Linked DNA regions of Limnospira fusiformis SAG 85.79. The protein of the gene in region 2 interacts with the protein of the main gene of each other region in a pairwise test. Links are inferred from orthologs where the notes say so. Each region holds a gene or a part of one and is shown on either strand. Other genes may lie near its edges. The genes, in order: rlmN, ftsZ and HFV01_RS26385.

What was found.
Region 1: the proteins of ftsZ (region 2) and rlmN interact in binary tests that used the Escherichia coli proteins (3 or more experiments, as listed by UniProt). The link is inferred for Limnospira fusiformis SAG 85.79 from one-to-one orthologs.
Region 3: the proteins of ftsZ (region 2) and HFV01_RS26385 interact in binary tests that used the Escherichia coli proteins (3 or more experiments, as listed by UniProt). The link is inferred for Limnospira fusiformis SAG 85.79 from one-to-one orthologs.

Annotation. Positions count from the first base shown.
Region 1 is NZ_CP051185.1:2,718,762-2,721,841, forward strand. Bases 164-3,080 are described here. They hold rlmN (dual-specificity RNA methyltransferase RlmN), read right to left. Parts: upstream 2,184-3,080; coding sequence 1,143-2,183; downstream 164-1,142. Other genes in these bases: HFV01_RS12915 (hypothetical protein), read right to left, coding at 2,208-2,606; hslO (Hsp33 family molecular chaperone HslO), read left to right, coding at 2,977-3,080.
Region 2 is NZ_CP051185.1:3,067,422-3,070,542, reverse strand. The notes cover bases 26-2,983. They hold ftsZ (cell division protein FtsZ), read right to left. Parts: upstream 2,169-2,983; coding sequence 882-2,168; downstream 26-881. Other genes in these bases: HFV01_RS14385 (cell division protein FtsQ/DivIB), read right to left, coding at 2,440-2,983; HFV01_RS14395 (caspase family protein), read right to left, coding at 26-695. Outside these bases: more of HFV01_RS14395, read right to left, coding at 1-25; more of HFV01_RS14385, read right to left, coding at 2,984-3,121. UniProt on the Escherichia coli protein: Essential cell division protein that forms a contractile ring structure (Z ring) at the future cell division site. The regulation of the ring assembly controls the timing and the location of cell division.
Region 3 is NZ_CP051185.1:5,679,141-5,682,071, forward strand. Bases 100-2,867 are described here. They hold HFV01_RS26385 (rod shape-determining protein), read right to left. Parts: upstream 2,105-2,867; coding sequence 1,094-2,104; downstream 100-1,093. In the rest of the region: stpA (glucosylglycerol 3-phosphatase), read right to left, coding at 2,895-2,931. UniProt on the Escherichia coli protein: Forms membrane-associated dynamic filaments that are essential for cell shape determination. Acts by regulating cell wall synthesis and cell elongation, and thus cell shape.

The DNA.
Region 1 (3,080 bases), 350 kb from region 2 along the record:
CTTTGTGCGAGTTTCTCAGTTTCAGGGGGAAACTATTTATGCCTTGGAATTGTCAGCCATTCCCCTGGATATTTGAACCCAAGGGGTAACTGTTAATTATTAATTATTAATTATTAATTATTAATTATTAACGGGGAACCTACTTTGTGCGAGTTTCTCAGTTTCAGGGGGAAACTATTTATGCCTTGAAATTGTCAGCCATTCCCCTGGATATTTGAACCCAAGGGGTAACTGTTAATTATTAATTATTAATTATTAATTATTAATTATTAACGGGGAACCTACTTTGTGCGAGTTTCTCAGTTTCAGGGGGAAACTATTTATGCCTTGGAATTGTCAGCCATTCCCCTGGATATTTGAACCCAAGGGGTAACTGATAATTATTAATTATTAATTATTAATTATTAATTATTAACGGGGAACCTACTTTGTGCGAGTTTCTCAGTTTCAGGGGGAAACTATTTATGCCTTGGAATTGTCAGCCATTCCCCTGGATATTTGAACCCAAGGGGTAACTGTTAATTATTAATTATTAATTATTAATTATTAATTATTAATTATTAATTATTAATTATTAATTATTAACGGGGAACCTACTTTGTGCGGGTTTCTCAGTTTCAGGGGGAAACTATTTATGCCTTGGAATTGTCAGCCATTCCCCTGGATATTTGAACCCAAGGGGTAACTGTTAATTATTAATTATTAATTATTAATTATTAATTATTAACGGGGAACCTACTTTGTGCGGGTTTCTCAGTTTCAGGGGGAAACTATTTATGCCTTGGAATTGTCAGCCATTCCCCTGGATATTTGAACCCAAGGGGTAACTGTTAATTATTAATTATTAATTATTAATTATTAATTATTAACGGGGAACCTACTTTGTGCGGGTTTCTCAGTTTCAGGGGGAAACTATTTATGCCTTGGAATTGTCAGCCATTCCCCTGGATATTTGAACCCAAGGGGTAACTGTTAATTATTAATTATTAATTATTAATTATTAATTATTAACGGGGAACCTACTTTGTGCGGGTTTCTCAGTTTCAGGGGGAAACTATTTATGCCTTGGAATTGTCAGCCATTCCCCTGGATATTTGAACCCAAGGGGTAACTGATAATTATTAATTATTAATTATTAATTATTAATTATTAATTGTCTGAGAAGCCCGCAGTTGACCGCAGGCGGCATCAGCATCTAAACCGCGAGAATAGCGAACGCTGACTGCTACCCGTCGCTGTTCCAATTCCTTGAAAAAATCCTGTATTTGTGAGGGACTAGGGCGCTGATAATCCACCTCATTAATGGGGTTATAGGGAATCAGATTAACATGACTTTGAAAGCCCCGCATAAGGCTGGCTAATTCGGTGGCGTGGCTAGGTAAATCATTAACTCCAGATAACATCACATACTCAAAACTTACCCGCCGCCCGGTCAATTTCACATAATCTCGACATTCAGAGATGAGGGATTCTAGGGGATAGGTTTTGGCGCTGGGAATCAGTTGTTCTCGGAGAGTTTGATTAGAAGCGTGTAAACTAACAGCCAGGGTAATTTGTAGCTGATATTCGGCTAATTGGCGGATGCGGTTGGGAATGCCTACGGTGGAAAGAGTAATCATTCGCTGTCCGATACCAATATCTCTATTTAAGCAGGTAATAGCAGCGATCGCATTTTGAGTATTAAGTAAAGGTTCCCCCATACCCATAAAGACAATATGGCTGACACGGCGTTGGAAATCTTCCTGAACCGTGAGAACTTGATCTACAATTTCATGGGTTTCCAAGTTACGGAAAAACCCCCCCTTTCCGGTCGCGCAAAAATCGCAAGCCATGGGACACCCCACCTGAGAAGAAACACAAACCGTTAAGCGGTCATGGGTAGGAATGCCGACAGTTTCAATAATTTGACCATCGGATAATTTCAGCAAATACTTAATCGTGCCATCACTAGCAACCGCGCGATAATGAATAGTTGAACGACCAACGGGTATGGTGGCTAATTGCGATCGCCACTGTTTGGGAAACACAGTTATTTCCTCAAGGGATTTAGCCCCTTTCTGATAAATCCACTGATATAATTGCTTTCCCCGATAAGCTGGTTGTCCCTGTTGCTGAACCCAATCAGTCAGTTCAGGTAAAGATGTCCCCAGTAAAGGTTTAAAAGCTGGTTCAACTGCGATCATAAATAGCTACCCTGTGCTTAAAAATTAATCGGCTGATTGTGGCTTTTTAGTTAACAGAAATCCCCGTAACTGAGTGAGATTAACCGTTTGTCCTAAATTGAGAGGTAACACAGAAACACCTTCTAAGCGGGACTGTACCCAACCCTCTCCCCAATACCATTCATGAAAGCCATCAATCCCCCCACTGAGGAGAAACCGCAAACAGTTAGACTCAGCCACATCAACATAATGTTTAATGGTCACCGGACCCAGTGAACTGGTGAACTTTAGACCCACATTAAACTGTTGGGGGAGTCCTGATGAAAATTGCACAGGCCACAACCACTGTTGAACGTGGTGGGGATACAACAGACTTTCGCGAATAGTCGCCTCGGAGGCATCTACCTCAATCCTTAGACTGCTTTTTTGAAAACTACCCAGCATAAGTCACCATGATCAAACCAGTTAGCGATCGCACTTGTCGGATCACAAACCACTCCCCATTATAGCAGTTCTAGTAGGGTGCGTCATAACCAGAAAATGGCAATCATCACCGCCCATCTCGCCAACTGACGCACCTCACCCATGGTAGCCTATCCGGTGCATCATAACCGGAAAACCAGCACCATGACCCCAAGACAAGGGATATCTAGGGTTAGGGGAAATTAATTATTTGTTTGTGATGATGAGTAAACCCGCTTCACCCCTCCGGCTATCAAGGAATAGGGCGCAGGCGGGAACTAAATGGATAATGGATTATGGATAATTGTAAGTTGTAAATTGTAAATTGTCAATCATCAACTTTCCAAAAACTATGGCTGATCAACTTATACGTGCTACAGCGGCTGACGGCGGTATTCGCGCTGTGGGGGTAATTACCACTCGTCTAACGGAGGAAGCGAGAAAACGGCATAAACT
Region 2 (3,121 bases):
TCTTGGGTGCGGGTGGGGATGACCTGGCGAGTATGTAAGGCTAAATCGGCGACCCTCACCGAACCATCTTTTTTAGCCACCCCAGAACCACAAAAGGCTTCCATTAAAGCCATGGTAAATTCGCTATTATGTTTGTGTTTATAAAGATATGAGAGTTCATCTTCCTTACAGGAGGCAATCAAGGCTTTTCCTCGACCTTCTTGTAATAACTTGATGGCTTCAGGCGGTAAAGGAGAGGCAGCCATTTCTAGTCCTGGTGCTTTGGCTTCTCCCACGCCTCCCGCATGGCAACAGTCCAATAAAATTAACAGTTTTTGGGAGGTAATAGCTTTAAGTTTTTCGGCAAATTCCTGACCACTAATAGCAGTTTGATAGAGTTTATTAATGTTGTAGCCATAGGGCATGAGATAATAAAACTCCCCGGTAGGTGAGGCGACTTGATAGCCATGACCGGAAAAATAGATAACTACAGTTGACTCGGAATTGGTGGTTTTAGCGAGTTGATCTAGGGCTTCTAATACCTGAGAGCGATCGGCTTTTTCATTAACTAATAATGTCACCTGTTCGGGTGGATAGGCGCATCTGGACGGGTCGGTGAGAATGGCAACTAAACCCTCAGCATCATTAACGGTGTTGGGTAAATCTTGACCAACCCCAATTACTAAAGCGTGTCCGTTTTTATAAGTGCTAGACATAATTTAATGGAAACTATAAATTGCCCTTCTGATACCTATAGGCTAACCTCAGATCCGGAAAGTGGCGAAGAATTTAATTATTGCTTAACACGCTATGACCCTCAGCGCCCAATTCCCATAAATAACCCCTCTACCCGGTAATCAGATGGGTTAAGGGGGGATAGGAATTTAGGAATTTTTGATGATCTACCGACCAGGAGGCGGACGGCGACGACGGAGAAAATCGGGAATATCAAGTTCCTGGGGCTGAGGTTGTGGCTCAGGAGCAGGAGTCGGTATAGTGCGCTGCTGAGGAATAGAAGTTATGGGTCGAGACAAAGGAACCTCTCTGCCGGATTGGGGAACAGTAGATTTAGATTCACCGGTGAACCCGGTAGCAATGACGGTAATTTTGACTTCACCCTGCATCCGTTCATCAATGACGGCCCCAAAAATAATATTAGCATTAGGATCGACGACTTCATAAATGGTCTCGGCGGCAGCATTGACCTCATGCAAGGTCAGGTCTGTGCCTCCAGTAATATTAAATACAACTCCCCGCGCACCCTCAATGGAGGATTCTAATAAAGGCGAAGAAATAGCAGTTAAGGCAGCTTCCCGCGCGCGTGACTTACCAGAACCAATACCAATACCCAATAAAGCGGAACCGGCATCAGCCATGACGGCACGGACATCAGCAAAGTCCACATTCACCAATCCGGGAATGGTAATAATATCAGAAATACCCTGAACCCCCTGGCGCAATACATCATCAGCATAGCGGAAGGCTTCCTGTACAGGGGTTTGCTCATTAATGACGGACAGGAGCTTATTGTTAGGAATCACAATGAGGGTATCAACGCGAGTTTGAAGGGCGGCAATTCCCTCGTCAGCCTGGGAAATGCGTCGCCGTCCCTCAAAGGTGAAAGGACGGGTAACTACGCCAATAGTTAAGGCTCCAACTTCTTTGGCGATTTCGGCGACAATGGGAGCGCCACCAGTACCGGTGCCGCCACCTAGACCAGCGGTAATAAAGACCAAATCGGCACCGTCTAAGGCTTGGGCGATTTCATCCCGGGACTCTTCAGCGGCTTTTTGACCGATCGCCGGATTTCCGCCAGCTCCCAAACCTCTGGTCAGTTTTTGACCAACCTGAAGGCGTTTAGATGCTTTAGACTGAGTAAGGGCTTGGGCATCGGTATTGACGGCCCAAAACTCGACACCGGAGACCTCGCTATCAATCATCCGGTTAATGGCATTTCCGCCACTTCCCCCTACACCAATAACTTTAATTTTGGCAGCGTTGCTAGGCACAATATCACTACTCCAGGACTGTTCATTAGGGACGGCGTTACCATCATTATTATGATTATTTAATCCTTCATTATTTTGGCGAAAGGGGTTAGCCGATTCTGCTGCCGTCCACAGGCTGGCTTTTCCTTCAGGTTGGTTGTTATTTGGGGTAGATCCCAGATTGCTCTTATCAAGCATCATTTTAAGTATTTGGGGTAGATGAATCAGTTTTAATATTTAAACAAGTCCAAGTCAACTAAGTTTGTTTAAGTTGAGCTAACAACCCAAAACGCTAATATAGCAGTTATCAGGACAGTAGGACTTAGATAGTTAGTGACACCTAGATGGTCAAGTCTTTCCTTTTGGTTCCAGTTTAAGCTGTTCCCGGCTCTGAATACTGACCCTAGGAATCTCTCCCCGGTCCTGGTTAGTTTAATAATGATTTAAACTATACAGGGATGTAGTCAAGGGTTCACTTAGAGAAGGAGGCTTCTGATAGTGATGACTGATCTGAGATCATTAACACCAAGGGAGAGTTGGGATTTCTGAGATCAATATAGTCCACTTGACTCACATCAACTTGTTCCGGCAATTTTCTCATGCGATCGATAACCTGCAACTGTTCCCAAAAGTGTGTACTGTATGAGCCAATATGCACCTCGCCGATCTCAGTCATTAAAATAATATTAGCTGGATTTTGCCAGTCAATTTCATGGATGTCAACCGGGGAGCGACTCAGATCACTATACATCTGCTGCCAATGGGGTCGATACATCTCAAAGTTACCGATTACTCTCAGATTTGGCAGTTGACCTGTTTGTTCTAGCTCAGTATAACTTGATAATGGCATCCAACTACCTTCAGCATCCAACCAGCCAACGATCGCCTCAGTTCCTGGGGTAGTAGTTCCTATGGGAGGTTGAGCGATCGCCACAGGTTCTCGTTCAGTCACTTCTATAGTAAGGCGGGGAGGAAATACCTGCCTAATCACGATCGCTTCCGATATGGGAGCATTATCGATCAAGGCTTGTTGAATAGCTGAAGGTTGAATTTGCCACACTGATTGAGGATAGGACAAAGGCAGGTGTGAGCGAATATTGTGCTGAGAAAGTAACTGATTACCCTTAATCTCGACCTGTTCAGCTTCTTTAATT
Region 3 (2,931 bases), 2.6 Mb from region 2 along the record:
ATAACGTTCTGCCTTGTAACCTAGTTGCCGACGGAACTCATAAAATGAAGCATCAGCGATAGAACCCGCCAAACCATGATTTTTCAGCATACCTGACACATTCAAATCTTCAATGACTACTTGGCTGTGGTTCTTAGCCAAAAAAGTAGTGATTTTATGAATGGTGTCCCGCCGAATGTTTGCTACTCTTTGATGTAGCTTTTGAACTTTTAAGAGACATTTGGCCCAATTTTTCGAGCCTTTGACTTTGCGACTTAAATGACGTTGTAATCTGGCTAGTTTTTTGGTGGCTGCTTTATAAGCCTTGGGATTAGAGAATTGGGTCCCATCGGAGCAAGTCGCCCAATTGTTAATTCCTAGGTCTACCCCGATTCTCTCTCGATATTTCGGTGTAATTTCTGGCGTGATTTCTACAAAAAAGCTCATATACCAGTCCCCTGCTTGGCGCGTTAGGGTGACTTTCTTAACCCAACTTTCGGGTAGAGCCTCAAATGTAGAAACCCAGCCCACAAAAGGCAGCTTATGGCGAGTTCCTGACAGATTGAATGGCTTTCCAGAATTGTCAAGCGTAAAACTATCATGGTGGCCTTTCTTCTTAAATTTAGGATAACTGCTTATTCCCTTGAAGAAGCGCTTAAAGGCATCCCCTAGATTAATGAAGGCATATTGATCAACTTTAGAAGACAATTCAGACATCCAAGGATATTGAGGTTTTACATAATGAGTAAAAACCTTTTTGATGGAGTTGACGTTAGGCTTGAGTCCCTCTTCATAAGCTGACATCCATAAGTGTAATCCCCAATTGAACACAAATCGAGCATACCCCGCGTGTTTGGCCATCAAGGTGGCTTGACGGTCATTGAGTTTTAGTTTGGTTCGGAAAGCTTTGTAAGGCATGATTTGATTGTACCATGAATCCGACTTTATGAGTATGTCGTCAGGGAAATTTGGCATGGTCTGGGGTTTGACCGTATATTCATTATTGAGTTGCGAATCTTTTGGGGTATTGTACCTTATTGTCCTAAGATTTTAAGCAAATCTTGGATTAAATTCTGGCTCCGCAGCAGCCTACAAAAATCATTCAACAAAACAGCTACGGATTTTGCAGTTGCCGTGTAAATACCCGTTCAAACTGTTCCATATTCTCTAGTACCCGTCCAGTTCCCAATACTACACAGGAAAGGGGATCTGTAGCCACATGGGTGACAATACCAGTTTCGTGACTAATCAGAGCATCTAAGCCTCTCATCAAAGCTCCTCCCCCGGTTAACATAATTCCTCGATCTATAATATCGGCCGCTAGTTCTGGGGGGGTTCGCTCTAGGGTGCGTTTAATGGCTGTAATAATGTCTGATAGTGGTTCTAGCATACTCTCGCGGATTTCTGCGGCTTTAATGGTCACAGTCCTAGGTAATCCTGAGAGCAAATGAATCCCCCTAACTTCCATAATAGATTGTTCTTCGCCATCAATAGGATAAGCTGAACCTAGATTTATTTTAATCTCTTCGGCGGTTTGATCCCCGATTACTAAATTATGGACTTTTTTCATATATTGGATGATCGCCTCGTTTAGGTCATCCCCGGCGACTCTGAGGGACTCACTCAGGACGTTTCCTTCTAAGCTGAGTACAGCTACTTCTGTGGTTCCGCCACCAATATCAACAATCATATTTCCTGTGGGGTCTACCACGGGAAGACCAGCGCCAATAGCTGCAGCGATCGATTGATCCAGCAGTTTGACATCTCCGGCTCCGGCTTGGGTTGCGGCTTCAATTACGGCCCGTCGTTCTAACCCAGTCACACCACTGGGAACGCCAATTATAATCCGAGGAGCAAAAAGAGGTTTTTTTCCGTCATTAACTTCCCGGATAAATAGTCTCAGCATCTGTTCTGCTGCTTCTACATCTGCAACCACCCCATTACGCAGAGGACGCACAACACGGACGTTTTTAGGGGTGCGACCTAACATTTTTTTGGCCGATTCTCCTACTGCTAATGGTGTTTTGTCGTCTTGGTTAATGGCAACTACGGATGGTTTTTGCAGAACTATTCCCTTTCCTGATACATAAATGAGGGTGTTGGCGGTTCCTAGGTCTATGCCCATGTCCCGTGATAAGGAAAAGCGATTAAAAAAGCCCACTGGTGTTTACGTCCCCAATTTAATTAATTCTTTGTTCAAGGCTATCTTGGCTATGTTGATAGGATACAACCTGCCAGAGGCTGTAGTTTAGACTATGCACCAACAGCACTGCCTAACTCGGTTGATTGGAATACGAGAAAGCGGTTGCTAAGATGACCCCCTAGCAGTTTGCCATATTTTTTTTCTCAAACACCAAATTTTACTGGAAGTTATAACCAGTTTTCTGGTTTGAGTCAATCCTCGTGAACCGATGTGGATTGTAGTATGTTTTGGTCTCAGAGTCTAGTCTTTTGTGAAGACTTGACTACGTGCTGCTATACATATCCGTTAACTTGGTCAGCCCTAATGTAAGGGTTCGGTAGACAAGGCAAGGTTTCAGGACTATCTTATACCAAATCATCCGCTAACCAACTGCCCACTTCACAGAAAGAACTCCCCTGGTTGACTGAGGTAGCCAGTCCAGTCCTTTCCCTGGGAAGGCTACACCAACAAGAGTCTTTGAAGCATTTAGATAAGGCCTTCAGTAACTTTTTTCTGGAATAGCACGCCATCCCAGGTTCAAGTCTCAAAACGGAAAGCAATCAGCGACTTATCCTCAAGGCTTCCCAGTCAATGAATTAAGGAGTCAACTTCCCAAGTTAGGATAGGTGAAAGCCAATGAGCGTTCCCCCGGGTTGGCGATGATTATTGGGGAGAATTATAAGCTGTTTGGATGTGGAAACGGGACAGGTTAACGGTTGATGCGGCTGATCTATTAATTGGATCTACCTTGGGCGACTTTTTGGAAAAAG